DNA from 4 places in the Tardiphaga sp. 862_B3_N4_1 genome. Region 4 is predicted to be linked to each of the others. Evidence: riboswitches for the same ligand, from Rfam matches in the RefSeq annotation. Region 4 holds a riboswitch; each other region holds the start of a gene.
What was found. Region 4 has a riboswitch for cobalamin ahead of AB8B02_RS17235 (TonB-dependent receptor plug domain-containing protein). Riboswitches for the same ligand answer to the same signal wherever they lie in the genome.
Positions count from the first base shown of each region.

Region 1: it holds a riboswitch for cobalamin, as region 4 does, so the genes downstream of both, metE (5-methyltetrahydropteroyltriglutamate--homocysteine S-methyltransferase) here and AB8B02_RS17235 (TonB-dependent receptor plug domain-containing protein) in region 4, are expected to answer to the same signal.
Region 2: it holds a riboswitch for cobalamin, as region 4 does, so the genes downstream of both, AB8B02_RS00020 (DUF1636 family protein) here and AB8B02_RS17235 (TonB-dependent receptor plug domain-containing protein) in region 4, are expected to answer to the same signal.
Region 3: it holds a riboswitch for cobalamin, as region 4 does, so the genes downstream of both, AB8B02_RS30540 (ribonucleoside-diphosphate reductase subunit alpha) here and AB8B02_RS17235 (TonB-dependent receptor plug domain-containing protein) in region 4, are expected to answer to the same signal.

Region 1 covers NZ_JBPWQB010000001.1:2,059,135-2,066,972, reverse strand. Annotated here, with positions in the region: gene metE (5-methyltetrahydropteroyltriglutamate--homocysteine S-methyltransferase) at 1-1,595, opposite strand, end outside; cobalamin riboswitch at 1,700-1,911, opposite strand; gene AB8B02_RS09640 (peptidoglycan DD-metalloendopeptidase family protein) at 2,080-3,483, opposite strand; gene AB8B02_RS09635 (protein-L-isoaspartate(D-aspartate) O-methyltransferase) at 3,591-4,241, opposite strand; gene AB8B02_RS09630 (response regulator) at 4,534-4,911, shown strand; gene surE (5'/3'-nucleotidase SurE) at 4,939-5,706, opposite strand; gene AB8B02_RS09620 (hypothetical protein) at 5,962-6,465, shown strand; gene serS (serine--tRNA ligase) at 6,487-7,791, opposite strand.
Region 2 covers NZ_JBPWQB010000001.1:1,181-9,018, forward strand. Annotated here, with positions in the region: partial or broken gene cobN (cobaltochelatase subunit CobN) at 1-2,231, opposite strand, end outside; gene cobW (cobalamin biosynthesis protein CobW) at 2,247-3,260, opposite strand; gene cobU (bifunctional adenosylcobinamide kinase/adenosylcobinamide-phosphate guanylyltransferase) at 3,261-3,791, opposite strand; gene AB8B02_RS00020 (DUF1636 family protein) at 3,788-4,237, opposite strand; cobalamin riboswitch at 4,347-4,537, opposite strand; gene cobT (nicotinate-nucleotide--dimethylbenzimidazole phosphoribosyltransferase) at 4,637-5,692, shown strand; gene cobS (adenosylcobinamide-GDP ribazoletransferase) at 5,693-6,457, shown strand; gene AB8B02_RS00035 (tyrosine phosphatase family protein) at 6,450-6,962, opposite strand; gene AB8B02_RS00040 (putative bifunctional diguanylate cyclase/phosphodiesterase) at 7,234-7,838, shown strand, end outside.
Region 3 covers NZ_JBPWQB010000002.1:2,793,283-2,801,120, forward strand. Annotated here, with positions in the region: gene ftsH (ATP-dependent zinc metalloprotease FtsH) at 1-859, shown strand, start outside; gene AB8B02_RS30520 (glycosyltransferase family 87 protein) at 1,026-2,222, shown strand; gene AB8B02_RS30525 (HD domain-containing protein) at 2,194-2,835, opposite strand; gene AB8B02_RS30530 (GlxA family transcriptional regulator) at 3,187-3,966, shown strand; gene AB8B02_RS30535 (hypothetical protein) at 3,973-4,158, opposite strand; cobalamin riboswitch at 4,348-4,562, shown strand; gene AB8B02_RS30540 (ribonucleoside-diphosphate reductase subunit alpha) at 4,682-7,615, shown strand; gene AB8B02_RS30545 (ribonucleotide-diphosphate reductase subunit beta) at 7,755-7,838, shown strand, end outside.
Region 4 covers NZ_JBPWQB010000001.1:3,612,533-3,620,370, reverse strand. Annotated here, with positions in the region: gene AB8B02_RS17245 (ABC transporter ATP-binding protein) at 1-133, opposite strand, end outside; gene AB8B02_RS17240 (FecCD family ABC transporter permease) at 130-1,155, opposite strand; gene AB8B02_RS17235 (TonB-dependent receptor plug domain-containing protein) at 1,149-3,098, opposite strand; cobalamin riboswitch at 3,131-3,334, opposite strand; gene AB8B02_RS17230 (alpha/beta fold hydrolase) at 3,381-4,169, opposite strand; gene AB8B02_RS17225 (O-acetylhomoserine aminocarboxypropyltransferase) at 4,173-5,468, opposite strand; gene AB8B02_RS17220 (hypothetical protein) at 5,606-5,848, shown strand; gene AB8B02_RS17215 (hypothetical protein) at 5,969-6,238, shown strand; gene AB8B02_RS17210 (DUF3830 family protein) at 7,164-7,577, shown strand; gene puuE (allantoinase PuuE) at 7,577-7,838, shown strand, end outside.

The sequences.
Region 1 (7,838 bases), 1.6 Mb from region 4:
ACCATGTCGTTGCGCTCGAACTCGCCATGCACCAGCACGTCGAGACCAATATTCTCCTGCCAGCGAACCGCCCTCGCCGTCTGGTTCTGCAGGAACGTCTTGTAGGCGGCATCGCTGAGTGTACCCCTGACATGGGCTCCGCGTGCGTTTCTCACTTCCGCGGTCTGCGGAAACGAGCCGATGGTCGTTGTCGGGAATGCCGGCAGTTTGAAGCGTCGATGCTGTTCGGCAGCGCGCGTGGCAAAGTCACTGCCTCGACGACGCATTGTCGCGTCAACAGAGGCGACGCGTTTGGCGACCGCAAGATCGTGGATCTTCGACGATGCCAGTCGCGCAGCCGCCGCGGCATCCGACGCGACAAGCGTTGCAGCGACATCAGCGCGGCTGCCAGCCAGCGCTGCTCCAAGTGCGGCCAGCTCTTCCATCTTCTGGATCGAAAAAGCCAGCCAGCTTTTGACGTCCGGATCGAGATCAGTCTCAAGGCTGAGATCGATCGGCACATGTAGCAGCGAACAGGACGGCGCGAGCTCAACGCGATCCCTCCCCAGGAGATCGACCATGGGCTCCAGACCATCGAGCAGGCTGGACAGATCGGACCGCCAGATATTACGTCCATCGATCACGCCGAGCGAGAGGACCAGATCCTTCGGCGCCTTCGCAGCGACTTCGTCGAACTGATCGGGTGCCCGAACCAGATCGAGATGAAGCCCGGCGACGGGGAGCGACAGGGCCAGATCGAGGTTGTCGCTAAGTTCGCCAAAGTAAGTGTTCAGCATGATCCTGAGCTGCGGGACCGCTTCTGCAAAGGCGGCGTAGGTCCGCTGCAGCGCCTGCCGGGCCGGCGCGTCAAGATCGAGCACCAGACATGGCTCATCCAGTTGCACCCATTCTGCGCCTCTGTCGGCCAATTCCCCGAGCACCTCGACATAAACAGGCAGTAATCGATCGAGCAGCGTCAGCGGATCGAATGACGCATCCGCACTCTTGGCCAGCTTCAGATAGGTCACAGGGCCGACCAGCACAGGCCGCGTCTGATAGCCGAGCGATCTCGCCTCTTCGTACTCCTTGATCGGCTTGCGCGATGCGAGACCGAAGGTCTGATCCTGCACCAGCTCAGGCACCATGAAATGATAGTTGGTATCAAACCACTTGGTCATCTCCTGTGCTGGTACGCCTTGCGACGTGTCTTGCGCATGAGAGCCGTGCGTGCAGGCCTCGTCATGCCCAGCGCCTTGTGATCCACGCGCCATGGCAAAATAGGTCGCGAAGGAAACGTCTCCGCCCTTCCAGCCATAGACTTTGGGAATGGCGCCTACCATGACGCTGGTATCGAGCACCTGATCGTAGAAGGAGAAGTCGTTCGACGGCATGACCGTGATCCCGAGCGACTTCTGACGCGCCCAATTTGCGGCACGCAGCCCGACGCCGACATCGATCAGCGCATTCTCGTCGATTGCACCGGACCAATAGCTTTCCAGCGCCATCTTGAGCTCACGCCGCGGACCGATCCGTGGCGTTCCCAATGTAGCAACAGGAAGGGAGGACGTAGATTTGGCAGAAGACTTTGAAGAAGTAGACTTTGACACAGTAGACATGGCTTAACCCCAATGATTGGGGGCAAAAGGCCAAAGTGACACGTCTGGATTCCACGACGGCAGTCGCGGAATCGCAACCGCACCACCGGGACACCCCGCCCGAGGACGTTTATGTTGTCGAGGCAGGTCTCCTGGCTCGCGGGTCAATGCTGCTGTCCGGCCTTCCCAAAACCTTTGCGGGTCTCAGTGACTTTAATGGACAGCGGCTCACCGCTTACAGTTGCGGGGGCAGCTCCGGCCTTGGCTTAACGCCTCACCGGCTTCCCTCTTAGCTTCGGGCAAATCTTCCCGAAGAACCACGACATCCTCACATATGGGCAACATCGCGCGGCAGTCAACCGAGCTTGCGTGCGCAAGCTGCCCACTCGCGGCAGCGCGTTGAAGATTCCGGAGCTGGAGTGGGCCGTAGCCCCGAGATCAAACGCATCAAGCCCGGCACGAGGCCGGGCTTGCTCAAATGCTAACTACACTTCGTGGACTGCGCTTATGCGCCGTTGAGGAATTGCAGCGGATCGACCGGCGACGAGCCCTTGCGGATCTCGAAGTGAAGCTGCGGCGAAGTGACTTCGCCGGACTGGCCGGACTTGCCGATCACCTGACCGCGCTTGATGGTCTCACCACGTTTCACCATCAGCTCACTCGCATGGGCATATGCGGTGACGTAACCGTTGGAGTGACGAACGAGAACCAGATTGCCGTAGCCCTTCAGCTCGTTGCCGGAATAGGCAACGACGCCATCTTCGGCTGCCTTGATCGGCGTGCCTTCCGGCACGGCGACATTAATGCCGTCATTTGATTTGCCATTGGTCTTGGCGCCGTAGCCTGTGACCACGCGGCCGCGCACCGGCCAACGGAACGTCGGCAAAGCGCCGGTTGCGTCAGCGGCTTTAGTCGGCGATTCCGGCGTGGTTTCTTCAGGCGTCGTCGTGGCACTTGCCAGACGGGCCTTCTGTGCGGGCTCGGCAGAAGCAACACGGGCCACGGCAGCGGACGTGACCGCGCCAGCCGGAGCGGCCGTCACGGCTGCGACGGGCGCAGCGAGCGGCGCTGCTGCAGGAGCTGCATTGGCCGTACGCGCGCCGGGTACCGTGATCTTGGAGCCAAGCTTCAATTGGGCAGTCGGCGCCAGACCATTGGCGCGCGCGAGTTCGGCGACCGGCACGTTGTTCCGGCGCGAGATGCTCATCAGCGTATCGCCGCGATTGACGAAATGCATGGTCGATGCGCCGACGGCAGGTTTGCTCGCAGCAGCGGCAACGGCCGGAGTTGCCGCAGCGCCCTGGCGCGGAATGATCAGCGACTGGCCGGGCGACAGCGCGCGCGGACCCTTGTAGCCATTGGCCTGCAGGATCGCGGCCGACGAGACGTTGTAGCGCTTCGCCAGACCGTCGAGCGTGTCGCTGGTGCCGACGATGATCGAGGTGCCGCCATCACGGGCAAGGCCATTGGTCGCTGCAACCGAGCGCGGCGCCGTGGAGCCGGTGGTTTCGATCGGCGCACGTGCGGGCGGCGGCGTATACATACCGTTGCCGCCCCCGCTGACGGGTGCAGCCGACGCAACCGGACGAGCTGTCGGATAGGACTGCGGCGCCGAGATCGGCGGCGGCAAAGCCTGCGATTGATACTGCGGCTGCGGATTATAGGCCGGGCGCTGATACTGCGGCAGCTCCTGGCGCTCGACCGGCGCGCGCGGTGCTCGCTGCGGCACCGAGCCGGTGGTTTCGCCTTGCCAGCCAAAGCCACGGGACTGACCTGAGTCAAAATTTGGATTCTGAGATAGCCGTGTCTGCATGTCGGCGCTGCAGCCGGCAAAACCGATAGACATCAGCGCCAGCACCGCGACCTGCGGAGCGCGGCGCGAGTAAAGCAACTCGACAACGCTGGACATTGGTTACTCACTCATACGCAACAAACAACTGAATTGAGTAAACACCGTCTCCGTTACCAAGCCTTTAACCTTGCGACCAACACGTGACAGCCGTTCACGAACTTTTTTCAGAGTTCGCGCGCGATGCCCGGAAGTGCAGGCACGAAACGTACATCCACGAGCTCCTTTCGCTCCAATCCATCCCCGGTTTTGCGGATCCGGACCAGGGTCTGGACGCCATTATGAGGACCAACCGGCGCAAGCAGAATACCCCCCTCCTCAAGCCGATCGGTCAGCGCCACCGGCACCTCCTCCACTGCGGCGGTCACGACGATCCGGTCAAACGATCCCAAATTGGCAGCCGGGTTGAGGCCGTCGCCGAGCATGACCTCGATATTGTGGAGGCCGAGTGCCTCCAACCGGGTCCGGGCGGCGTCGGCCAGCGTGCGATAGCGCTCGATGCTGAGCACGTCGCGGACGAGCTTTGACAGGATCGCGGCCTGGTAGCCCGATCCCGTGCCGACCTCGAGCACACGGTGACCAGCATTCAATTGCAGCTGTTCGGTCATATAGGCCACCACGAAGGGCTGGCTGATGGTCTGACCGCAGGCAATGGCCAAGGCCGTATCGCGCCAGGCGTGGGCGCGATCGTTCGGCTCGACGAAGCGATCACGCGGAATATCCTCCATTGCGCGCAGCACCAGCCGATCGCTGATCCCACGGCGCCGCAGACCAAGCTGAAACGTCATCTGTTCGGGCGGCTGTCCGACGGTAATCATGGAAATGCCTCACGCAGCACAGGTTAGAAACACTCTCGATCTAGCAAAGATAGATTGATGTATTTCTGCGATCGGAACCGGGATAGCCTAACGACAACTTTTATTGTTCCGCGCGCGGAACCAGCAACATACCAGCCTGTTATGGGCGGGGCGCTGAAATCCTGATCTTGCTCTATCTGGTACCGAACACGCGACATGCGTCTTTGGGTCACGAAAATGGCAATGCGTCGAGATTGCGTTCAACCCGGGAATTTGCGATTTTGTTCAGAGGATTGGGGCAAGGAAACCGGCCATGACTGCAACGAACCCGCCGGGCGGCTCCGTCTTCCTGGTCGAAGACGAGGTCATGATCCGCATGATGGTCGCCGATATGCTCGAGGAACTCGGCTACAGCGTAGCCGCCGAAGCCGGTGACATCAACGAAGCGATCAAGCTGGCTGGGTCTGCCAAGTTCGACATTGCGATCCTCGACGTCAACGTCAACGGCAAGGTGATTTCGCCGGTCGCGGAAGTGATCGCATCGCGCAACCGCCCGTTCATCTTCGCGACTGGCTACGGCGCGCAAGGCCTGCCGGAAGAATTTCGTGACCGCCCGACGCTGCAGAAGCCGTTCCAGATGGAAACGCTGGCGCAGGTGCTGTCAACGACGCTCAAGGGCGTCGCGGTCTAGGCGAGCCCACTCGCCTATTTCGAACTCTCAGCCAAGCGCCTTGGTCAGCGCTTCGGAGAATACATCATCCGTGCGATCGAGACGCAGCGGCGTGACCGAGACATAGCGCGCAGCAAGCGCTGCGAGATCGGTACCCTCCAGCGGGGCTTCCGCGGCGACGATGCGCTCGAAACCGATCCAGAAATACGGATTGTTGCGGCCATCGCGCCGCTCATCGACGCGCAGAAAGCCCTGATTACGCTTGCCCTGCCGGGTGACGACGACACCTTTCACCTCGTCGGCCGCGCAGGCCGGGAAGTTGACGTTGATGACGGTGTTCTTCGGCACGCTCGCCTTGATGACCTTGCGCAGCACGTCCGGCCCATATTTCAACGCGGTCTCCCATTGCGGGTTGTGACGCGTTTCCATCGAGAATTCCTGGCTCAACGCCACCGACGGAATGCCGAGAATGGTGCCCTCGAGCGCACCGGCGATGGTACCGGAATAGACCACGTCCTCGGCGACGTTGCGGCCCTTGTTGACGCCGGACAATACGAGATCTGGCTGCTTGTCCTTCAGGATATGACGCGCGCCCATGATGACGCAGTCGGTCGGCGTGCCGCGCACGGCATAGTGCCGCGGGCCGACTTCGCGCAGTCGCAACGGATCGTTCAGCGACAATGAATGCGACACACCGGATTGATCGAGCTCGGGCGCCACCACCCAGACGTCGTCGGACAATTCCTTGGCGATCTGCTCGATGATCTTCAGGCCGGGGGCGTGAATGCCGTCGTCATTGGTGCAGAGAATGCGCATTCGTGAGGTGCCTTTTCGATCGGGAGGGCCGCTGGCCGGCACCGGTTTTTGCCAGCATGTGCCCGCTTTTGCCACCCCCATTTTGGGCGCTACTCGTGCGCTGCCGAGGCTGTCTCGAAGGCGATTTTTCCCGTGAGCCGGAACATTTCGGCGTCGTCGGGATTTTTAACTTAGGTAGGTGTGTGCCAGTTGCGTCTGAAGCATGCGCGCTCGACCCGGATGGCCTTGGTCGCAGCGCCCCACAGGGCGACGGAGATGGCGAAACAGCTCGAACGGGTGTTGATCATCGGATTGCCGGCGATCGCGGTTGTCGCCCTGACGGGGTGGCTGCTGCTTCCCAGATTGGCCGAGACCAAGCCCGATCTCACCCTCAATACGGCGGTACTGGCAACTATGCCCGACGAGTTGAGTGAGGAGGACTTTGCCAAACCCACGTCTTCACAACTCGTCAGCGTCCCCGACGCCGCGGAGCTCAACCGTCTCAGCCTCTCCCGCCAATCGTTTCGCCGCGGCGGCCTCGGTTCCAGGGCGCTGATGACGTTCACCGTGCGCAACGCCAACGACTATCCGGTCAAGGACCTCGAAATCGCCTGTGCCTTCCGCAGCCGGGATGGGCGTTATGTGACGGAGCGTCGCCGCGTCATCGCGGAGACCGTCAGCACGAAAAGCCGCAAGGCGTTTCCGATGACGCATATGGGCTTTGTCAACATAAAAGCCGAGAAAGCCAAATGTGCGCTGGTGACGGCCAGCCGCGCGTGAGCGGCTGGCGCGCGACGACGCCTAGCCGGCTTGGACGACTTTAAGCCCGCCCATATAATGCTGCAGCACATCCGGCACGGCAATCGAGCCATCTTCCTGCTGATAGTTTTCCATCACGGCGATCAGCGCGCGACCGACGGCGGTGCCCGAACCATTCAGAGTGTGCACGAAGCGCGGTTTGCCATCCGGCCCGCGCGAGCGCGCATCCATGCGCCGCGCCTGGAAATCGCCGCAGACCGAACAGGACGAAATCTCGCGGTAAGCACCGCCGTCGCCCTGGCCCGGCATCCAGACCTCGATGTCGTAGGTCTTCTGCGCAGCAAAACCCATGTCGCCAGTACACAGCGTCATCACGCGGTAATGCAGGCCAAGCCGGCGCAGCACTTCCTCGGCGCAGGACAGCATGCGCTCATGCTCGTTCTTGCTTTCCTCAGGCGTGGTGATCGAAACCAATTCGACCTTGGTAAACTGGTGCTGGCGGATCATGCCACGCGTATCGCGGCCGGCAGCACCAGCCTCGGCGCGGAAGCACGGCGTCAGCGCCGTCATACGCAGCGGCAGCTCTTTTTCGTCAAGGATGGATTCACGGACGAGATTCGTCAGCGGGACTTCGGCGGTCGGGATCAGCCAGTAACCCTGCCCTTCACTACCGATCGCACCGGCGGCGAATTGATCATCGCGAAACTTCGGAAGCTGCGCAGTGCCAAACATCGCATCGTCGCGAACCAAGAGCGGTGGGTTCACTTCCGTGTAGCCATGCTCATTCGTATGCAGATCGAGCATGAACTGCCCGATGGCACGCTCCAGCCGTGCAAGGCCTTTCTTAAGCACGACGAAGCGTGCGCCCGAGAGTTTGGCCGCGGCCTCGAAATCCATGAAGCCCAAGGCTTCGCCGATATCGTAATGAGCTTTCGGCGTGAACGCGTAGTTGCGCCTGGCGCCGAAGTGATGACGCTCGACATTGCCGTGTTCGTCGACCCCCTCAGGCACGTCGTCGAGCGGCAGGTTCGGGATTTCGGCAAGCGCGACCTTGAGCTTATCCTCGGCGTTCTTCACCGCGGCTTCCATCGCCGGCATCGTCGTCTTGAGCTCGGTGACCTCAGCCATCAGCGCGTTGGCGCGCGCCTCGTCCTTGGTCTTCTTGGCCTCGCCGATTTCCTTCGATGCCGCGTTGCGCCGGGCTTGCGCCTGCTCGGACGCAAGGATCGCGGTCCGGCGCGCCTCATCAATCGCCAGCAGCGATGCCGACAGCGGCGCCAGCCCCCGCCGCTTCAGCGCAGCGTCGAAAGCTTCGGGATTGTCGCGGATCGATTTAATGTCGTGCATGACGGGATTCCTGAGCGAAAGCGGCTCTGAGTACCCCGAATAGCTGA
Region 2 (7,838 bases), 3.6 Mb from region 4:
ACGCCGGGGCGCGGGCCGAGATAGTCATCGGCCATATCACGGGTGAGCGGGTCGAACGTGCCAAGACCGAGATCGGCAGCCAATGCGCGATGCAGTGACGCATCCTGCGGCTTGATGTCCGAGCGCGGCAGGCGCGCGATGGATACAAGGAGATCATTGCGCTGCGCGTCCTCGGGCACGCGGCCAAAGATGTGCAATCCGTCGCGGATCTGCATCTCCTTGAGATCGCAGAGGTGTGCGTCGAGCGCGCGCAGCGCCTCGCCCGTCGGCATGTCGCGAGCGACATTGACGTCGGCATCGATCTGCTGCGCGCGGGCGAGCGACAGGATGTCTTCGGCGATCACGGCAGCGCGCTTGGGATCGAGATCGGTCGCCATGGCATATTCGTCGACCAGGTTCTCCAGCCGCGCCAGATCGTCGTGCAATTCGGCCCGCGTCATCGGTGGTGTCAGGTGATCGATGATCACGGCGGAGGTGCGGCGCTTGGCCTGAATACCCTCGCCGGGATCGTTGACGATGAACGGATAGAGATGCGGCAGCGGACCGAGTACGGCATCGGGCAGACAATCGGCTGACAGACCGGCGCTTTTCCCCGGCAGCCATTCGAGATTGCCGTGCTTGCCGAGATGCACCACCGCATGGGTATCAAAGCCGCGACGCAGCCAGAGATAAAAGGCGAGATAGTGATGCGGCGGTACCAGATCGGGATCGTGATAGGTGCTCTTGGGATCGATATTGTAACCGCGTGCCGGCTGCACACCGACAGTGATATTGCCGAAACGATGCAGGCCGAGACGGAATGCACCGTCGACCACATGCGGATCGTTCTCAGCTTTGCCCCAGCGTGACTCAATAGCCAGCCGCACATTGGTCGGCAGCGTCGCAAAGGCCGCGTGATAGTCAGCCAGCGGCCACGTCACGCCACCGCTTCGCTCCGCGCGACCGGCAAGCGCATTCGTTGGCCCCTGTTGCAATAGCTGCATCATGGCGGCCGTCGTGTCAGGCGCGTCACCAGTGCCGTAGCCGGCTTCGCGCATCGCGGCGATCACATCGATCAGGCTCTGCGGCGTATCGAGGCCGACGCCATTGGCAAGGCGTCCATCGCGATTGGGATAATTGGCCAGGATCAGCGCGACGCGTCGTTGGCGCGCCGCAGCGCGGCGCAAGCGCACCCAGGCGCGCGCCAGATCAGCGGTCGCATCAATCCGATCCTGCACTGGCTGCAATGTTGTCGGCGCAAAGCCGCCGTCGCTGGCGCCACGTTCCTTGAAGGCGATGGCATTGGCGAAGATGCGGCCATCGACTTCCGGCAACACCACATGCATCGCCAGATCGCGCGGCGTCAGGCCGCGAGTAGAGGCTTCCCAGCTGGCGCGCGAGATGCCGGCCTGCGCGACCTGCAGAATCGGACAGCCGGAGGCCGACAGCACGCCGGCATCGTCATGCGCGGTCGCTGTGGCGAAGGCCGTGGCGTTGATGATGATCTCGGGCGGATAGGCCGCAAGCGCGGCGCGCAGGAATGCGGCGGAGCGCTCATCTTTCAGGCTGGTGACATAGAGGCAAACGGCGTTGAGACCGCGCGCGCTCAAAGACAGACGCACCGCATCGATCGCGGCGGTGTCCCCACCTGCGACCAGCGCACGATAGAAGATCACGATGGCATTGGGCCGATCATCTGGTGTCGGTTCACTCGGCCAGAACCCGGCCGACGGCATCGGCCGCGCGGCGGGAGGTTGCTCGCCGTGGCCTATCAGATGCGCGGCATAGCGCAGCGCGAGTTGCGCGTTATCGACACCGCCCTCGCTGCAATAGCGCCAGAGTGCGTGGGTGTCATCGCTGCTGACAGTGCCACGTGCAGCCAGCTCGGCATTCCAGTCCATCTCGCCGGGCAGGCAGGCGAACTTGCTACCGCGGCTCAGCGCGTCGCTGCGCAGACTCTCCACACCATGGGGCCAATAGCTGATGCCGCCGAGCATGCGCAGCACCACGATCTTCGCCTCAGCCAGCGTGCGCTCGACATAGAGATCGACCGACGCGGGATGACCGAGCGCCAGCATGTTGGTGAAGCGCACGCTGGGGAAATCGCTCGGCAGTGTCGCATGCGCCGCATTGAACGCCGCCAGATCGCTGTCAGCCGCCGACAGCACGACGATATCGGCGGTGTCCTGCCCGAGATCGCGGGCGACGTCGCCGTCGTCAATGTTGCCGGAGGTATCGAGCTTCAGATGCATGCGGGTGAACCTGCGTTACCCGGCGAGTGCCTTTCGCACGGCGTCGCCGTCGAATCCCTTGAGGCCGATGACCACCAGATGCTCGGCCTGCATCACGTCCGGCCGGGCGAAGGCGAGTTCAACGCGGGCACCGACGGCCTGCACGACGATCGGCGCAGATTTATCGGCGATGCGGGCATGGCCCTTCACACGGAGGACGCCGTCGAGGCCAAGCGCGTCGCTGATGCGCGCTCGCATCGCATCGATGCTCGCAGCAGCGGTGGGTTTGACGACGATGCTGTCGAAATCGTCATGGTCGTGTTCTTCTTCCTCGCCGTGATGGCCGACACGAGCGGCCATGTCGTCCTCGGCGGCGGCATTGAGGCCGATCAGCACCGATGGCGCGAGATCGCCCTTCGAGCGCACGATGCTGACACCGGGGCGCAACACGGCTTTCAGCTTGGCTTCGATCTCGGCGAGTTTTTCCGGAGCGACGAGATCGCTCTTCGACAAAACCACCAGATCAGCGCAAGCGAGCTGGTCCTCGAACACTTCCTCGATGGGGTCGTCGTGTTCGATGCCTTCGTCCCTGGCGCGCTGTTCGGCAACAGCGTCTTCGTCCAGCGTGACACGGCCTTCAGAGAGCGCCAGTGCGTCGACGACAGTGACGACGCCATCGACAGTGGCGCGAGTCTTCACCGCCGGCCAGGCAAAGGCCTTCAACAGCGGCTGCGGCAGCGCGAGGCCGGAGGTCTCGATGACGATGGCATCGAGTGGACGCTCGCGCGACAGCAGCTTATCCATGGTCGGCACGAAGTCGTCGGCGACGGTGCAGCAGATGCAGCCATTGGTAAGCTCGACGATATCGCCGGGCGCACAGGCCTTTGCCGCGCATTCCTCGACCAGACCGCCATCGAAACCGGCATCGCCGAACTCATTGACGATCACGGCGATGCGGCGGCCATCAGCCTGGGTCAGCAGCGAGCGTAGCAGCGTGGTCTTGCCGGCGCCGAGAAATCCGGTGAGGACGGTGACGGGAACGCGGGACATTCAATTCTCCTGGGAACGCTTGAGCCAGAGCGGAAGCCCGGCTGCAATGAAAGCAACATTCGGCACGGCGGCCGCGATGATCTGGTTGAGCCGGCCCTGCGCATCGCGAAATGCGCGGCCGAGCGGTGTCTCCGGTACGAGGCCGAGGCCGACTTCGTTGGACACGAACACGATTGGATAGCGCGAGACATCGAGAAAACGCACGAGGCGCTTCGCCTCGATCTCCGGATCGCGCTCGGCAAACATCAGATTCGACAGCCATAGCGTCAGGCAATCCACCAGCACGACGCGGCCGACCGTCGCCTCGCGCGTCAGCGCATCGACCAGCGCCAGCGGCTCTTCCACGGTGATCCAGCCTTCGCCGCGCTGCCTGCGATGCTGCGCGATGCGGGCATGCATCTCGTCGTCACCGGCCGTCGCAGTGGCCAGATAGATTTTCGTCAGGCCGATGCCATCGACCAGCTTTTCGGCGAAGGACGACTTGCCCGAGCGCGCACCACCCAGCACCAACGTGGTAGAGGTCGCGGTCATTTCGGCGCACGCCCATCTTCAGGCGACCACCGCATCGGCGGCACGCGCGCGACCATGCCCTTGCGCAGCACCTCGGCGCGCTCGCGCCATGGCACCAGGCCGTAGTCGGCCTTCTGATAGGACTCCACGAAAGACACCAGCGCCGCGCTGCCGCTATCGGTCTGCAGATCGCCGAACAGGAACGTGTAGCCGTCAGGGCTCGTCACCGCGACGGTTGCTGGCCGCTTGCAGACGCTGAGACACTGCACCGGACGCACCATCACGGCGGCATCGCCCTCGCCGAGCGCGGCCTTCACCGCGTCGAACATGTCCGGCCCGATGATCGTGCCGGTTTCGGCGGCCTTGCAGCTGATGCACACGCTCACGACAACGGGACCAGCCGGCACAGGGCGCGGCGGTTCGACCGAAATTTGTTCGCCAGAGATATCGGCGCTGTCGTGATCCATCACATGCTCAGTTCATGCCCTCACGGGCCTACGAGCTTTGTTGGATCGCGCCGACAGCATGGCCGTCGGTTCGCTCCCGTCCGGTGCACCCCGCCCCGACGACGCCTCCAAAGCACAGTTCGTGATGGCAGGTCTCCTGGCTTGCGAGTCATAGCCTGTTGCCGCCTTCCCAAGAATTCTGAAGAATTCCCAGTGGCACCGGCGCGGGCTCGTCGCTTACAGTTGCGGGGGCAGCGCCGGCCTCAAACCGGCTTCCCTATTCACCTTCCACGCGGAAGGACCATCGCAAAAGACGCTATCTGCCGGGTGCGCCGGGGTCAACCGCGCCGACGGACTGTCGCCCGGACCTGTTGACCTTGTAGGTCGTCTTGCGTCAGTTAGGCCGCGAAAAGGAACCCTATGCCCGCTTATTCCCAGTCCTTGTGGCAGCCGCCCGCCATTGCGCCTGTTGACCCGCAGATCGCGGCAGGCATCCGCGCCGTCATCGACGGCAAGGCCAAACCGCCGGGATCGCTGGGGAGAATCGAGGACCTGGCGCTGCAGCTCGGCATGATCCGGCATCCGGGCGAGCCCCGCGGCGACAATGCCGTGCTGCTGGTCTTCGCGGGGGATCACGGACTCGTAGCCGAAGGCGTGTCGCAATATCCGTCGGCGGTCACGGTCGCGATGGTGATGACCTATCTGGCCGGCCGCGCCACGGCCAATGCTTTCGCCGCGGCCAATGACATCGGTGTGCGCGTGATCGACATCGGCGTCGCCGCCGAGCTGCCGGTGCACCCGAAGCTGGTCGATGCAAAGGTTCGCATGGGTACGGCGAATGCCGCGCGCGAGCCAGCGATGACGGCAGAGCACGCGGCCGATGCGCTGACGCGCGGCTTCAGAATCGCCGTCGGTGAGATCAAGGCCGGCGCAGACATCATCGCGCTCGGCGAGATGGGAATTGGCAACACGGCCTCATCGGCACTGGTGGTTCATCGACTCGCGCCGGCCCCCCTGGATGATTGTATCGGCGTTGGCGCCGGGCAGGATGATGCCGGCATGGCGCGCAAGCGCGCGGCGATCACGAAGGCGGCAGCACGCAGCGACGCAACTGCGCCGCTGGATGTGCTTGCCGAATTCGGCGGACTGGAAATCGCAGGCATGGCCGGAGCGATCCTCGGCGCAGCTTCGCAACGACGGCCGGTGATCATCGACGGCTTCATCTCCAGCGCCGCGGCACTGCTCGCCGTTCGCCTGTGCCCGGCTGCACGCGACTACTGCGTCTTCGCACACCGCTCGGCCGAACGCGGCCATGACATCGTGCTGAACGCGCTCGATGCCAAGCCGCTACTCGATCTCGGCTTGCGGCTCGGTGAAGGCACCGGCGCGCTGCTTGCGGTGCCGTTGGTCCGTGCTGCGGCGCGCATGCTGACCGACGTCGCCAGCCTCGACGACGTGCTGGCCGGAAAGATCTAGATGAGGCCGGATCCGCATCTCTTAAATGCGATCCGTTTCCTGACGGTGCTGCCGGTACCGGCAACTATCGACGCGCAAGGGCCTGACTGGCTTGCGCGTGCAATGAAGTATTTTCCGGTGGTCGGCGCCGGCATCGGCGCTGCATCCGCAATCGTGTTTCTCGTTGCCGGCGAATTCTGGTCACCGCTGATTTCCGCCCTGCTGGCGATCACGACAAGCATCGCTCTGACCAGCGCGCTGCATGAAGACGGCCTCGCCGACACAGCTGACAGCTTCGGCGGGGGCTGGACCGTCGAGAAGCGCCTTGCGATCATGAAGGACAGCCGCATCGGCACCTACGGGGCGCTCGCACTTTGCCTGGGCACGGCGCTGCGTATCGCGGCCCTCGCCATATTACCACTGTGGGCAGGTGCGGCAGCGCTGATCGCCGTCCACGCCGCAGCACGCGCCATGCCGGCCTTCGTGATGAACCGCCTGCCCTATAGCGGCGATACCAGCGCGATGAAGGTCACTTACGCCGAGGCGCCCGTGCGATTTGAGGAATCGTTGTTTGCACTTGTTGTGGTCGTGCTTGCGGCGATCCCGCTGATGCTCATCTCGGTCGTATCGCTTTTTGCGGGTCTTCTGCTCGGCGCAGCGCTCGCCGCACTGCTCGCACTCTGGTCGCGTCGTCTGATCGGTGGTTACACCGGCGACGTGCTCGGTGCTGTGGAGCAACTATTCGAGATCGGCTTTCTGCTTGGTGTCGCGGCCCTGATCAAATAGGCCAGTTCAACGGCAATCGATAAGGCTCACCTTCAAAAGCGTCCGCACCGCGGCCGATGCGTGCGATGGCTTCGACCATGCGGCCGTCGCGGCCAAGCTGTTCGTCGGCCAACTGCACCATCAATTTGTTTGGTGTCACGTAAGGAGAGCGTTTGCGGAGTTCATCTGCAATCGCCCCCTCGTAGCCGGGATTGCGATCGCAGGCGATGGCGTAAGCCGCAGCGCTGGAACGGCTGATACCTGCCCAGCAGTGAATGAGCATCGGGCGATCAGCGATGCTGCCGCGGCCGAATTGAAGAATGGCACCCATGACGTCGGCATCTGGCGCGATCAGGTCCGGCGTCACCTCGACGATATCGTGAAAAGTCAGTTCCACATGACGCTCACGCGCCAACCCGCTCCAGTCGCGCTCGCTCGCGGCGGGCGACAGAAGGGTCAGCAGATCGAAGGACGGCAGTGAGTTTGCCACAGCAGCAAGGCCTCCGAGCGAGCTCACATAGATCATTCGAACACCCTGCTCGCTGTTGTCATGTTCTTCCTCTCACCCACGGCGAATGGACCTTCTTCAACCTCATGCCGCTGCGATGTCGCTGACGCAAGGTCGGTTTCTTAATACCACCCCCGACCTTTTCGCACCTGCACCATCGCAAACAGAAGAAAATACACCAATCAGAACAATTGGTTACTCGCTCGAACTTTAGACAACCGAGGCAGGCCAATCTTAAAGAAGTTGCGATAGGTATCTAACTTACCAGTGCAGAGTCCAGGACGGTACGATGCTGAACTACTTCGAAATGGCGGCATCACAAATCGGAACGATCTTCCGCGTGCCGCGCGAAAACCCCGAACTGGTGGAAGCGAAACTCGCTGCCTTCACCCGTCAGGTGCCGATGATGTATGCGCTGGTGGTCGTCAACACGACGGCACTTGCGATCACCTTTTATGGTACTGCGCCACATCTGCTTACCGTCTATCTCCCTGCTGCATTCGATGCAATCTGTGTGATCCGGATACTGAGCTGGCTGAGAGCGCGGAACACCACGCTGTCACTCAATCAGGCCGTCGAGAAGCTCACCGGCTCGATCATCTTTGCAGGCATTCTCGGCGTCGCGTTCACTGCCTGGAGCCTCAGCCTGTTTCCCTATGGCGACGCCTATAGCAAAAGCCACGTTGCGTTCTTTATGGCCGTCACATCGATCGGCTGCGGTTTCTGCCTCATGCATCTGCGCGCGGCAGCGCTGATCGTAATGGCGCTGGTTGTCGTGCCTTTCGCGTTCTTTTTCGGCTCCAGCGACAATGTCGTCTTCGTCTCCATCGCCTTCAACTTCGTCGTGGTTATCGGGGCCGTTCTCTTCATGCTGCTCGGCAATTACTCCGACTT
Region 3 (7,838 bases), on a different contig from region 4:
TGCCCGCGGCACGCCCGGTTTCTCCGGCGCGGACCTGATGAACCTCGTCAACGAGGCCGCACTGACTGCCGCGCGCCGTAACAAGCGCATGGTGACGCAGAGCGAGTTCGAAGAGGCCAAGGATAAGGTGATGATGGGCGCCGAGCGCAAGTCGCTGGTGATGTCCGAGGAAGAGAAGATGCTGACGGCCTATCACGAGGGCGGCCACGCGATCGTTGGCCTCAACGTCGTCGCCACCGACCCGATCCACAAGGCGACTATCATTCCGCGCGGCCGTGCGCTCGGCATGGTCATGCAGCTGCCGGAACGCGACAAGATGTCGATGTCCCTGGAGCAGATGACCTCGCGCCTCGCCATCATGATGGGTGGCCGCGTTGCTGAAGAATTGATCTTCGGCCGCAACAAGGTCACCTCGGGTGCGTCCTCCGATATCGAGCAGGCCACGCGGCTTGCTCGCATGATGGTGACGCGCTGGGGCTTGTCGGAAGAACTCGGTACGGTGTCGTATGGCGAGAACAACGACGAGGTCTTTCTCGGCATGCAGATGAACCGCACCCAGGCGGTCTCGGAATCCACGGCGCAGAAGATCGACTCCGAAGTGAAGCGTCTGGTCGCCGAAGGCTATGACGAAGCGACCAAGATCCTCACCGAGAAGCGCGATGACCTCGAAACGCTGGCCAAGGGCTTGCTGGAATTCGAAACCCTCTCGGGCGACGAGATCACGGATTTGCTGAACGGCAAGAAGCCGAACCGCGAGTCGGTGCTGGAGCCGTCGGGCCCGCGCACCTCGGCTGTGCCGCCCGCTGGCAAGCCGCGCCCGCGTCCGGACGGTGGCCTGGAGCCGCAGCCGCAGGCGTAAAGTCGTACACACGTAAATATGCAAAACGCGGCCGAAAGGCCGCGTTTTTTGTTATCTGTAGCTCAAATGGAGCGAGGCCCGATCTGGGGACCACGTCCCACTTAAACCTTCCTCAAACTTCCCTCGGCACTGTCGCCCGGCGCCCTTGATGCGCATTGGGGACCCTATGCCAGCGCCGCTCACGATGACTTCGACACCCGAGCGTGGCCCAATTCCGCCGGCGCTGCTGATTGTCTGCATCATCCTGGCGATGTTGCATCTCGCCTTCTTCCCGACCTTCTACGGTCGCGGCTGGATCTATGAAGACGGCCTCGGCTCGCCCACCGATTTCGTCAATGTGTGGTCTGCCGGGCGATTGGTGCTCGATGGTCATCCGGCCTGGGCCTATGACTGGGACATCCAGAAAAAGGTCCAGATCGCTGTTCTCGGTCAGAGCTATCCCGGCAATTTCGCCTGGCACTATCCGCCGCCGTTCCTGTTCATCGCGGCACTGCTCGCGAAGCTGCCTTATGCCGTGGCCTTTGCCGGCTGGGCTGCGGTCAGCTTCGTGCCGTATCTGGCGGCGATGCGTGCGGTCGTCGGTCGTCCCTTCGGCCTTTTACTGGCTGCGGCTTTTCCGGTGGTGATGACCAACGGCCTTGTCGGGCAGAATGGATTTCTGACCGCGGCGCTGATCGGCGGCATGCTGGTGCTGCTGCCGATGCGGCCGATCCTGTCGGGAATCTGTCTGGGTCTGCTCAGCTACAAGCCGCAATATGGTTTCCTGTTTCCGCTGATGCTGATCGCGGCGGCACAATGGAAGGCGTTTGTCAGCGCAGGCATCACCACCGTGCTGCTGGCCGCGGTGTCGTGGCTCGCTTTCGGCACCGAGAGCTGGCAGGCATTTATTCACTGGATGCCGATGTTCTCGCAGGCCTTCCTCACCGAAGGCCGAGCGCCATGGGGCAAGATGCAGAGCATCTTTGCACTGGTGCGCTATTTCGACGGCAGCGAGCCGCTGGCCTGGATGTTCCAGTGGATCATGATTGGTGCCGTCGTAGCGGTGCTGGTGCCGTTGTGGCGCAGCAGCGTGCGCTATGAACTGAAAGCCGCTGCGCTGGCAGTCGGCGCCTTGCTCACGACGCCCTACCTTTTCCTGTACGACGTGATGGTGCTTGCGATTGCCATCGGCTTCATCGCCCGTATAGGTCTCGCGGAAGGCTTTCGCCGTCACGAACTGCCGGTGCTCGGTCTCGCTGCTGCGCTGCTGATCGCCTATCCGTTCCTCGGCGCTCCCACAGGCTTTGGCGCAACGCTGCTGGTGGCAGCGTTGATCGCCATGCGCGTGCGCGAGGCTATTCGCTCCACGCCGAGTTCAGGATGATGCTGCAGAAATTCCCGCGCTTGTAGGTGGGGTCGCGGAGGTCGAGCACGTCAGCCTTGACGTTGCCGAAGGTCGTGTCCGGCTTGTGGATCGTTCCCGCAGCGAATGCATCGATGATCCCGTTCTTGAAGTCATGCCCACGCGGATGGCAGGCGCAGACTTCATGGCGCTGATGTGCCGTGAAGGCATCATACTCCAGACCCAATACATCCATCTCGACACCCGCTGTCACAAGCGCAACCACGGGCCGCTTGTGCTTGGGAATGCCCGGTGTCGTGTGAAGCGCGATGGCGTCCCAGACATCGTCGATGTCGCGCTCATCGATCCTGTGGCTGCGCAGAAAGTCTGCGGCAGCATTTGCGCCATCGACTTCGAAGCGCTCCTCCTTGCTCGCATAGGGCGCCTGCAGGCCCATGTCGTGAAACATCGCGCCGACATAAAGTAACTCGGAATCGACTTTGAGACCCTTGCGCTGTCCGGCGAGCGCGCCGAACAGGAAAACCCGATTGGAATGATGATACAGAAGATCGCTTTCGGTGTCGCGCACCAGCTGATCGACCTGGCGGGCGAGGGCGCTGTCGGGGACTGTGATGCCGGCGATGGTCTTGCTCATGGGATGCTCCTTGCACTGTCGCTATGATGCATCCGTTGTCGTCCGGGGGCTGTGTCCTCGCAATCGCGCCGCGCCCTGCAAAGCTGCCATTCGCCCGTGATTTCCTGCCGCAAGACCACTATCTATTCAGAATGACTTGGGCCTGTCCTCGCCGTCGGAATGAAGCATCACCATGAAGACCGTTGCTCTTGCGATCTTTCCGGGCGTCCAGTCGCTGGACGTAGCCGGTCCGCTTGATGTGTTCATGGAGGCCAATGGCTTCGTCGCGCCGGGCGACGGCTACGACATCACACTTGTCGCTGCAGACTGCGCGCCCTGCGTGCATCGAACGGTCTGCGGATATCTGCCGATCTGGCGTTCAGTGATGCGAACAAACCCTGGGATCTGGTTCTGGTGGCCGGCGGGCCTGGGCTGCCGACGGCAGAGGCGGATCCGCAGCTTACAGAGTGGCTGGCCAATGCGGCGCTCCAGGCGAGGCGTTACGGCTCGGTGTGCACCGGGGCATTCGCGCTCGGCCATGCAGGCCTGCTCGACGGCAAGACGGTGACGACGCACTGGCAGAATGCGCCGCTATTGGCGCTGCGTTTCCCCAAAGCGCATGTGGAGTTCGATCGCATCTATAGCCGCGACGGCGCGCTGGTGACGTCGGCCGGCGTCACCGCAGGGATCGATCTCGGTCTCGCACTGGTCCAGGAAGATCATGGCGCGGATGTCGCGCTGGCCGTAGCCAAGCGTCTGGTTGTGGTGGCGCAGCGCCAGGGTGGCCAGTCGCAATTCAGTCCCTATCTGGTACCGCCGGCCGAGCCGCATTCTCCGATCGCGCGGGTCCACGCGCATGTGATGGCCCATCTGCGTGACGCGCACAGCGTGGATGAACTGGCCGAGGTTGCGGGCATGAGTGCGCGCACCTTTGCGCGGGTATTCAAGCAGGAAACAAAGATGACGCCGGCGGATTTTGTCGAAGGCGCCCGGATCGACACGGCGCGTAACCGTCTCGAAGGCAGCGATCTGCCGCTCAAGGTGGTGGCTTATGAATCCGGTTTCACCACCGCCGAACATATGCGTCAGGTTTTCGTGCGACGGCTGGGTCTGACGCCCAGCCAGTATCGGGCCAGCTTTCGAGCGGTTTGATTCTGCTCAGGCGAGTTGCAGCGAAGAAATCGGATCGCTCGCAGGAAAGCTGTCCCTCAGCGCTTCGTTCAGCATCTCGTCGAGGCGGCGCCGGGCGATCTGATCCGTCGTCTCGAACGTCGTGACCGCACCCGCTCGCTCTACGAAACCGTTGAAGTTGATCCTTTCAGTGGTCGTCATCAGGTCGCGCATCGCATCCTCCATCGGTTGATCACGATGTTCTGCGCTTCGCGGTGCTCGGCGGCAACGAATCGCATCGTTCAGAAACCGCCAACGATCCCGCGGTTTCCGCCACGCAAGCGGTTGTCCACTGAACCAACAGCCCTACGGGATTTGTTGCCGTGGATCGCAATGCCCGCTTGACACTTCACCGCGGGTCACACCAAATGTAGATGTCACGGTCCGCCCTGTCGCAAGACTTGGTGGCTAAGAGGGAAGCCGGTAAAGACGCTGTTTTGCGTCATATTCCGGCGCTGCCCCCGCAACTGTAAGCAGTGAGTCTGTTTCGATTGAAGTCACTGATGCGCAAGCATCGGGAAGGCTGAAACAGACATTGACCTGCGAGCCAGGAGACCTGCCGCGACACCAGAACGTCCATGGGCGGGGTGTCCCAGCGGTCGCTTGCAGGCAATGCCGGCGGATCTCCGCCGTGTATTTTGCAGCGTCCTTTCGGCCCCAGCCCCCATTGCTTGATGCATCACACGGGGTCTTGCCGATGCCTACTTCCTCTTCCGCTCTGTCCAACGGCCGCGATGCGGCTCACGCTCCGCTGATTCAGCTGTCCCCGGAAACGCTTGCTGCGCCTGCGCGCGAACCCTCGATGCAGATCATCCGGCGCAACGGCACTGTATCTCCCTTCGACGGTAGCAAGATTTCCGTGGCCATGACCAAAGCCTTTCTGGCCGTCGAGGGCCACACGGCAGCGGCCTCGCGCCGCGTCCATGAGGCGGTGGAACAGCTGACCGGCGAAGTCGTGGCGGCGCTGACTCGCCGCGTCGGCGAAGGCCGCACCTTCCATATCGAGGACGTCCAGGATCAGGTCGAACTGGCGCTGATGCGCAGCGAGCACCACAAGGTGGCCCGCGCTTATGTCCTGTACCGCGAGGAGCGCGCTCGCACCCGCGCCGAGGAACTGGCAGCCAAGCCCGCGCCGGTTTCCACCGCACCGGTGCTGCATGTCACGCTCGCCAACGGCACGCGCGCGCCTCTCGATTCGGCGCGTCTCGCGCTGATCGTCAACGAGGCCTGCGCCGGCCTTGACGGAGTCGATGCCGCCCCGGTGCTCGAGGAAACCCGCCGCAATCTCTATGACGGCATTACGCTGGATGAGCTGGCACTGGCCGGCATCATGGCCGCGCGTACGCTGGTGGAGCAGGAGCCGAACTACACCTTTGTCAGCGCCCGCCTGCTGCTCGACAAGCTGCGCACCGAAGTCCTGTCCATTGTAGGGGGCACGCCGACCCACGCGTCGCAGGCCGACATGACCACGCGCTACGCCGAATATTTCGGCGCCTATATCAAGACCGGCATTGCGGCCGAGCTGCTCGATCCCGAACTCGCGCGCTTCGACCTGAAGCGAATCGCTGCCGCGCTGAAGCCGGAAGGGGACCTTCAGTTCCAGTTCCTGGGATTGCAGACGCTCTATGATCGCTACTTCCTGCATGTGCAGGGCAATCGCATCGAACTGCCCCAGGCCTTCTTCATGCGCGTTGCCATGGGCCTCGCGCTGCGCGAGATCGACCGCGAAGCCCGCGCCATCGAATTCTACAATCTGCTGTCGTCGTTCGACTTCATGGCCTCGACGCCGACGCTGTTCAATTCGGGTACGCAGCGGCCGCAGCTGTCGTCCTGCTTCCTCACGACGGTGGCCGACGATCTCGACGGCATCTTTAAGTCGGTGAAGGACAACGCACTGCTGGCGAAATATTCCGGCGGTCTCGGCAATGACTGGACGCGCGTGCGCGGTCTCGGCGCGCATATCAAGGGTACCAATGGCGAGAGCCAGGGCGTGGTGCCATTCCTCAAGGTCGCAAACGATACGGCCATCGCCGTCAACCAGGGCGGCAAGCGCAAGGGCGCGGTCTGCGCCTATCTCGAGACCTGGCACATCGACATCGAAGAATTCCTCGATCTCCGCAAGAACACCGGCGACGACCGCCGCCGCACGCACGATATGAACACCGCCAACTGGGTGCCGGATCTTTTCATGCAGCGCGTCGAGCTTGATGGCGAATGGACGCTGTTCTCGCCGGACGAGACGCCGGAACTGCACGATCTCTATGGCAAGCCGTTTGCCGAGCGCTACGCAGCCTATGAGGAAAAAGCTGCGCGCGGCGAGATCCGCGTGTTCAAGAAGGTGCGCGCAACTGACTTGTGGCGCCGCATGCTGACCATGGTGTTCGAGACCGGCCATCCCTGGATCACCTTCAAGGATCCCTGCAATCTGCGCTCGCCGCAGCAGCATGCTGGCGTGATCCATTCATCGAATCTCTGCACGGAGATCACGCTGAATACGTCCGATGATGAGGTCGCGGTCTGCAATCTCGGCTCTGTCAACCTGCTCAATCATATCGGCAAGGACGGTCTCGATCACGCGCAGCTGAAGCGCACCGTGACCACGGCGATGCGGATGCTCGACAATGTCATCGACATCAACTTCTATACCATCCCGGAAGCGCGGCGTTCCAACCTCAAGCATCGCCCGGTCGGTCTCGGTCTGATGGGCTTTCAGGATGCACTGCAGGTGCAGGGTATCGCGATGGCGTCGGATGCGGCCGTGGCGTTTGCCGACACCAGCATGGAAGCGATTGCCTTCCATTCGATCTCCGCATCGGTAGATCTCGCCGCCGAGCGCGGCCGTTATCCGTCCTTCGATGGATCGCTGTGGAGCCGCGGCATCCTGCCGATCGACTCCATCGAGATACTCGCGGAAGCCCGCGGTGGCGTGCAGATGGATCGCTCGACCACGCTCGACTGGAACGGCCTGCGTGACCGTGTGAAGTCCACCGGTATGCGTAATTCCAACGTGATGGCGATCGCGCCGACAGCGACGATCTCCAATATCTGCGGCGTCGCGCAGTCGATCGAGCCGGCCTATCAGAACCTGTATGTCAAATCGAACATGTCAGGCGATTTCACAGTGGTGAATGCTTTCCTCGTGCGCGATCTGAAGAAGCGCGGGTTGTGGGACGAGGTGATGGTCTCCGACCTCAAATATTTCGACGGCAGCGTCGGATCGATCGATCGCGTGCCCGACGATCTCAAGGCGCTGTATGCGACCTCGTTCGAAATCGACAGCGCGTGGCTGATCGAGGCGGCCTCGCGCCGGCAGAAATGGATCGATCAGGCGCAGTCGCTCAATCTCTACATTGCCAATCCCTCAGGCAAGAAGCTCGATCAGCTCTATCGCCTGGCCTGGACGCTGGGATTGAAGACGACCTACTACCTGCGCTCGCGCAGCGCGACGCATGTGGAGAAATCGACGCTGAAGGGTACCGACGGCAAGCTCAACGCAGTCTCGGCGACGGTCGCGACAGCTAAGACGGCAGGCGCGCCGATCCTCGTGGCATCCTCCGCCGTCACTGCACCGGATCTGTCTGCAGCGATGGCCTGCTCGATCGATAATCCCGAATGCGAGGCGTGTCAGTAAAGGCAGCGTTCTCTCCGCCGTCATTGCGAGGAGCGCAGCGACGAAGCAATCCAGTTCTTTCCGCGCTCGCGGCCTTCTGGATTGCTTCGCTTCGCTCGCAATGACGACCGATCAAACTCAGCTATCTCCAGGAACACCCATGCTCGACTGGTCCGATACCTCATCCGCTCCCAAAACCCCCGCCTTCATCCCGATCCCGCAATCTCCCACCGACGCCACCGGC
Region 4 (7,838 bases):
TGCCGGCGCCGTTCGGACCGACCAGAGCGACGAGATGCCGTCGGTGTAGCGAGAGCGAGACATCGTGCAGCACCTCGCGCCCGGAGAGCGTGACGCTCAGATGGCTCGCGGTCAGCAGCGCCTGATCGCTCATGCGACGCCTCCACCCAGGGCGCGACGCTCGCGCATGATGAGATAGAGGAAGAACGGCACGCCGATGATCGAGGTCAGCACGCCGACCTTGATGTCGGTGGTCGATGGGATCAGGCGCACGGCGATATCGGCAGCCAGCAACAGCGCGGAGCCGGTCAGCGCGCTCGGAATCAGCAGGCGCGCGGGATCATGGCCGATGATCGGGCGCATCAGATGCGGCGCGATAAGGCCGATGAAGCCGATCGTGCCGGTGACAGCGACAGCGCCGCCAACGCCGAGCGCGACGCCAAGAATCACCAGCAGGCGCAGGCGGCTCACATGGACACCGAGGCTCTGTGCGGTCTCTTCGCCAAGGCTCAATGCACGAAAGGCCGAGCGCTGGCTCATCAAAATGATTGCGCCGGCGACAATGAACGGCAGCGCCAGCGTGACGTGACGGAAGCTGCGGTCTTCCAGTGAACCGAGCAGCCAGAATGCAATTTCGAGTGCGGCGAAGGGATTGGGCGACAGGTTCATCACCAGCGCCGTCGCAGCACCTGCGAGACTTGAGATCGCAAGCCCCGCGAGGATCAACAGCAACAGGCCCGCATTGCGACCGGCGATGCCGAGGAGCACGAAGACCGACAGGAACGCCATCGTGATGCCGGCAACAGGCAGCGCCCATGAGCGAACATCGGCCCAGCCGAGCGAGATCATCAGCACCGCACCGAAGGCCGCGGATTGCGGCGCGCCGAACAGCGACGGCGAGGCGAGGGGATTGCGCAGCAAGCCCTGCAGCGCGGCACCGGACAGGCCGAGGATCGCGCCGATGGCAAGTGCGAGAATCGCGCGGGGCAGGCGGATTTCACGCACGATGATCTGATGCACGTCGCTGCCGCCGCCGAACAGTGCATCGAGCACCGTCAGCGGCGAGAGTTTGACAGGTCCCGTGCCGAGCGAGCCCAGTGCCAGCAGCGTGACGAGGCCGACGAGCGCGATGGTCGCGATCGTCCGGCGCCGTGCTGCTGGCGCTATGCTCACCATGTGGCGTTGAAGCCTGCGTAAGCCGCAGGCCCCGTGGTGCCGAAGTTCAGCACTTCCTGATAATGCTCATTCAGGATGTTCTCGCCGCGGGCGAAGACCTTCCAGTTCGCATCGATCTTGTACTCGGTATAGAGGTCGACGCGGGTATAGGCATCCACCTGACCGACCTGATTGGCACTGCTGAAGCGCTTCGACACCGTGGTGACACGCGGCTCGATCATCCACTTGTCGGTGGGCGTGATCGTGAGTGCGAAGCGGGCGAAGTTCTTGGGACGACGTGCCAGCACGGTGTCGGTGCCGAGATCCTGTGCGTGAAGGTAAGTGTAGGCTACGTTGAATTTCACCCAGCCCGGAATGACATCGACATTGCCGCCGACTTCGAGACCGCTGGTCTCGGCGCGGGCGACGTTGACGTAATAGCCGAGCGGGCGGGACGCATCGGAGACAAAGTTGATCAGATTGCTGTAATCGGTGGAAAAGCCTGTGACCGACAGCACGACGCGGCCGTTGAAGAGGCTCTGGTCGATACCCGCGTCATAGCCGAAATTGGTTTCCGGCGTCAGGTTTCTGCTGCCGTAGGTCGTGTCGTAAAGCTGAAACAGCGTCGGCGCTTTTGCGCCGGTGCCAGCGCTGGCGCGGAATTTGGTGCCGGTTTCTGTAATGTTGTAGGCAGCCGTAGCGCGCCAGGTCTCGAAGCGGGCAACGTCGACGACGTCATCGACCCGGCCGCCGAGCGTGACGTTGAGCCGTTCACCGATCGGCACAGACCACAAAGCGAAGATCGAGTTGGTGTCCTGCTGTTTGGCTAGCAGCGGCGTCAATGGGCCGGCAACAGGCGAGATATTCGTGCTGTAGGTCTGCGCGGTCTCGGTCTGTGTCTTGGCACCATAGACGAGGGAGCCGAATGCGCCGAGCTTCAGGGTCGCCTGATATTCGGCGCCGAGACTGTTGCCGACATAATCGGAGATTTTCTCGGTGGTGTTTGCCGGCAACCTGTTGGTGCGATAGCTGACGTCGTCAAACATCCGCTCGGTGTGCGTATTCGACACGGTGACATTGTGAGTCAGAATGCCACCGAATGAATCGATGCCGACGCGTCCATAGACGGTTTGCAGCAGACGCGTCGCCGCTGACGGCGTATCCGGAAGCGTTCCCGTTGCTGCATCATAGGCCGAGCGCGTGAACGAATGGACGATGCCTGACTCAAGCCGGATGCCTTCGCCTGCATCGTAGCCGATGCGCGCCGAGCCGCCGACGCGATCGAAGCTGTCGTTTTCGAGATTCGGAAAACGTGCTTCGAGGGCAGGGATACGATAACCGTAACGCGAGAAACCGTTGCTGTGCTGACCGCCGCCGGTGAAGGCATAGGACCACGGACCGTTGGATCCGGTCAGCGATCCCTGCGTCATGACGGTGCCATAGCTGCCGGCTTCCGTGCGGACATTGACCTGCGCAGGACCGGAGCCCTTCTTGGTGATGATGTTGACCACGCCGCTCATGGCGTCTGAGCCATAGAGCGCGCTCTGTGGCCCCTTCAGGACCTCGATGCGCTCGATGGCGGAGGGCGTGAACATGGCGAATTCGAAGTCGCCCGATGCAGCCGTGGGATCGTTGACGCGGATGCCGTCGATCATCACCAGGGTCTGGCCGGTATTGCCGCCGCGCAGGCGCACATTCGCGGTGCCGCCGGGGCCGCCATTTTCGCTGATATCGAGGCCAGGCACGGTGCGCAGCGCATCGACCAGCGAGCCGGGATTGCTGGTCGCAATGGTTTCGCCTGACACCACGCTAATCGAACTGCCAGTGCGATTGAGCTGTTCGGGTGCTCTGTCCGCCGTCACTACGATTTCGGAGAGCTGCTCGGCACTGGACTGCGCAGCACTGTGAGAGCAGGACAGAACAACAACGGCCGCAGTGCCTGCGGCCAAATTCCGGATAGTCATATAACCCCTTCCGTCGACCCACCGTCGAACGAGTGTGAAACTCGTTACCGGCCGGTCTCCTGGCTCGCGGTGGTCTCCCGGTCCGCCTTCCCGAATCTGCGATGCAAATTCAGTGGCTTTGTGGACCTGGAATGGCCGCTTACAGTTGCGGGGGCAGCCGCGGCATAGGGGATATTTCCCCGCACCGCATTCCCGTTTCACCTCCTTGCGGAGGCACCGATAACGACAGACAGGAAGCACAGCGCGCCGCGCGGTGCAACAGCCATCGCCGCGTTGGGGACTCTATTGCTCGTGCTGTAGCGCGGCGAGCACGTCGTCGGGGCGCTCGACCATCATCATGTGGCCAGTGCCCGGCAGAATCACCGTGCGGGCGTTTTTCAAGGCGGCGGCCAGGGTCTTGCCAGCCTTGGCGGGAGTCATCATGTCCCGCTCGCCGAGGATGAGCGTGACCGGGATTTCGAGCTGGGCCGCAGCAGTCAGCGCATTCTGGTATGTATTGCAGGCGTTGAGATCGGCGAACAGCACGCCCGGCTTCGTGGCTTCCAGCACGCGCTGCGCGCCGCTATGCATCCACAACCCCGGCGCGAGACTGCCGCCGAGTTCGGCGCGAAAGCCGAGCCCCCAGATTGACACCATGTCGATGGCGGAGTGCTGATTGGCTTCGGCATCCTTCAACAGATCCGGGCCGACGGTCATCGTCCCTGCCGTGCCCATCAGGTCGAGGCGCGTGACTTTACGGGGATGCCGCGCTGCGGTCTCCAGCGCAATCAGCGAGCCCATGGAATGGCCGATCAGCCGCGCAGTCTTTGTGCCCGCTGCCTCGATCAATGCTGCTGTCCAGTCTGCGAGATCGGCGATGGTCGTGAGCGCTTCACCTTTCGAGCGACCATGGCCGGGCAGATCCGGCGCTAGTACGGCGAAGCCATGATGCGCAAACCAGCGCGTATGCAGCGCCCATGTCGAGTGATCGAAGCCGGCGCCGTGGATCATCACGACTACGGGCAGGGAAGGATCGAATGCGCGGCCGCCATTCGCGATATAGGTCTCGTGACCGTTGACGGTGAGTTGCATCGCTCAGCCCTTTTGCGAGATGCGCAGCGCCTGCGCGAGGTCATCGATGATGTCATCGGCGGCTTCGATGCCGATGGAGAGACGGATCAGCTCCTCGCCGATGCCGGCGGCCTTGAGCTGCTCCGCATCCATCTGCTGATGCGTGGTGCTGCCGGGATGAATGACCAGTGTCTTGGCGTCGCCGACATTGGCGAGATGGCTGGTCAGCTTCAGCGCTTCGATGAATTTGCGGCCGGCATTGCGGCCGCCCTTGATACCAAACGAGACGATGGAGCCGGCGCCGCGCGGCAGCAGGCGTTTCGCGAGTTCGTAATCCGGATGGTTCTCCAGCGACGGATGCAGCACCCAGTCGACCGCCTTGTTGGCCGTGAGCGCCGCCAGCACCGCATGCGTATTGGCCATATGGCGCTCCATGCGAATGCCCAGCGTCTCGACACCCTGTAGCAGCTGGAATGCATTGGTCGGCGAGAGACACGCGCCGAAATCGCGCAATCCTTCCGTACGGGCACGCATGATGAAGGCGGCAGTGCCGAACTGTTCGTCGAAGACGATGCCGTGATAGCCGGCATAGGGTTCGGTCAGTTGCGGGAACTTGCCGGAGGCGTGCCAGTCGAAGCGGCCGCCATCGACGATCACGCCGCCGATGGCGATGCCGTGGCCGCCGATCCATTTGGTGGCGGAGTTCATCACGATATCGGCGCCGAGCTCGATCGGCCGCGACAGGAACGGCGTCGCGAAGGTGTTGTCGATCAGCAGCGGGATCTTTGCGGCGTGGGCGATGTCGGCGACGGCGGGAATGTCGAGCACTTCGAGGCCGGGATTGCCGATGGTTTCGCCGATGACCAGTCTGGTGTTGGGCTTGATCGCCGCCTTGAAGGCGTCGAGATCGCGCGGCTTGACGAATGTCGTGGTGATGCCGAAGCGCGGCAGCGTGTGGGCCAGCAAGTTGATGGTGCCGCCATAGAGCGAGGACGACGCCACGATGTGATCGCCGGCATTGAGCAATGTGGCGATGGCGAGATGCAGTGCCGCCATGCCTGACGCGGTGCACACGGCGCCGACGCCGTTTTCGAGTGCAGCGAGGCGCTCTTCCAGCACCGCCGTCGTCGGATTGGAAATGCGCGTATAGATGTGGCCGGCGCGTTCGAGATTGAACAGCGCAGCGGCGTGATCCGAGTCCTGGAACACGTAGGATGTGGTCTGGTAGATCGGCACGGCGCGCGCGCCGGTGACTGCGTCCGGATGCTGGCCGGCATGCAGACTCAGCGTTTCGAAAGCAGGCGGTTTGGGTGCTGGCATGGTCGTTTTATCCCTGGACGCAATTTGCGACATCTATGGCACGAATCGGATGCGAGTGTGAGTCGGCGATATTTCAACTGATGGAACGAAATGCGGAGCGGCGACTTATAGGAGGTCGATCACGCGGGAGAGTTATCATGAAGAAATTGCTGCTGTGCACTGCGGTTGCTGGTCTCGCGTTTTCATCGGTTGCGGCCGAGGCGAAAGGCTGTATCAAAGGCGCGATCATTGGCGGAATCGCCGGCCACTATGCAGGACATGGCAAGGTCGGCGTCGTTGCGGGGTGCGTGATCGGACGCCACGAGGCCAACAAGGCCGATGCGGAACGGGCGCAGAAGGCGCAGCATCCACAGCCGCCGAACGAGAATGGTCGCATCTAGATCGGCGTTGTTCTCAACGCTGGACGATGTTGCTAAAATTTGATGGACTAGACCGGTTCAGTAGAGCCTCACCCTCATCAGGTTGGGGTTCTTTTCGTCTCTGTACGATACCGGACGAGATTGGGCGTAGACGTGGTGCTGCATCGGGATGTGTTTTGGCTCGGCAAACAATGGGCCGTCACCGGCTATGGAATTCAGGCTGTCAGCCAGAAGCACAATATGAAGTTCGATATCGAGGTGTCGCAGATCTGGAACGAGGATCTGGATGCGCTGATGCGCGATGAGCCATGGTTCGATGCGCAGGATTTTGCACAGGCCGTCGATCGCGCGAGGCAGCGTGCGATGGAATCACCGCTGACGTTCAAGCCACCGCTGAGTGATGAACGATAGCGGCAGCGCATCATTGCAGGATTCAAATTTCAAACAGCCACTGTCCTGAAAACATGCGTTCGCATTCTCGCGGCGCTTGCGCGTCCGAGCTATGAGCATTCCTTCGACCCTCTTCGAAAAGAGGGCGTGCGGAACGCCGGGTGCCCGATGCACCCTTGGGCCTGATGCGAATGCGGTCTTCCGCATGGGGTAATGCATCAGGACTTTCGGAAGCACGAGCGATTGCCCAGCGTTCCGCATGCGGTGTTTTTTCGGTTGCTTGCACTTTGCCTCGACGAACGCTCCGATCGCGAATTAAAGTCCCAAGGCGATGGGAAGGGAGCCTCAAGCGACTGGGCCGAACGCGTTTTGACTTGGTCGTCCGTCACACTGTCCAGAGAGTCTTTCCATCCCAAGGCCAGCCGTCTCCATGCCAGTGGCAGTGCTGGCGCAGATCCGTCCTGCCCGAAGACAGACGTCACCCATGAATCGCGTAACGCCGCATCTCCGGCGTCCACCGCATCCAGCCCCGCGAACGTGACGATCGCGCTCGCCCCTCTCATCGAGGCCGGACGGAGGGGAATATAGTCCATGCCGGGATATTGTCAACGGGAGATAGGAAAAAATGTTTGACGTCTTCCTGCCCCCCACACTCGTCATTCCCCGGCAAACCAATTGGTTTGCCTGAGGGCGTGGCCGGCGTAAGCCGGACGCGACCCCAGAATCCCAGCATGTTCAGCAACACCTCAAGATTTCGGGTTCGCACTACGCGGCTGCGCCGCTTCGTGCGCCCCGGAATGACGAGCAAGGAGGCCCCGGAATGACAGTGTTGGAGAGGGAACGCAGTCTACAGGCAACGCCGCCGAAAACTGCGGCTTGCTTCTTTCGCCCCCTGCTGCAATCTGGATGGATCACTGTCAGTCACTCCAATTACGAGATTCCACGGATGAGCCAGCTCAAAGTCCATGTCGGCGACTTCACCTTCGATGCGAAATTCGAGGAGAAGGACGCCCCCAAGACCGTCGCCGCCTTCAAGAAGGCGATGCCGTTCGTCAGCCAGGCCATCCATGTGCGCTGGAGCGGCGAGGGCGTCTGGATGCCGCTTGGCGATCTCGATTTCGGCGTGCCCTATGAGAACCACACCAGCTTTCCGGCGCCGGGCCACATCATCCTGTATCCGGGCGGCATCAGCGAGACCGAGATCCTGCTGGCCTATAGCGGCGTGCATTTCGCCAGCAAGATGGGCCAGCTCGCCGGCAACCATTTCATTACGCTGACCTCGAACCTCGAAAATCTGAAAGAGATGGGCAAGACCGTGCTCTGGAAGGGTGCGCAACCCGTTCGTTTCGAGATGGTCTGATGGCCGGGAGCGATTATCCCCGCGACCTCCGCGGCTACGGCCGCAATCCGCCCGATCCGAAATGGCCGGATGGGGCGCGCGTGGCGGTGCAGTTCGTGGTCAATTTCGAAGAGGGCGGCGAGAATAACATTCTGCATGGCGACCGCGCCTCGGAAGCGTTCCTCTCGGACGTACTGGGGGCACAGCCCTGGCCGGGCCAGCGCCATGCCAATATCGAATCCATGTTCGAATATGGCTCGCGCGCTGGCTTCTGGCGGCTGT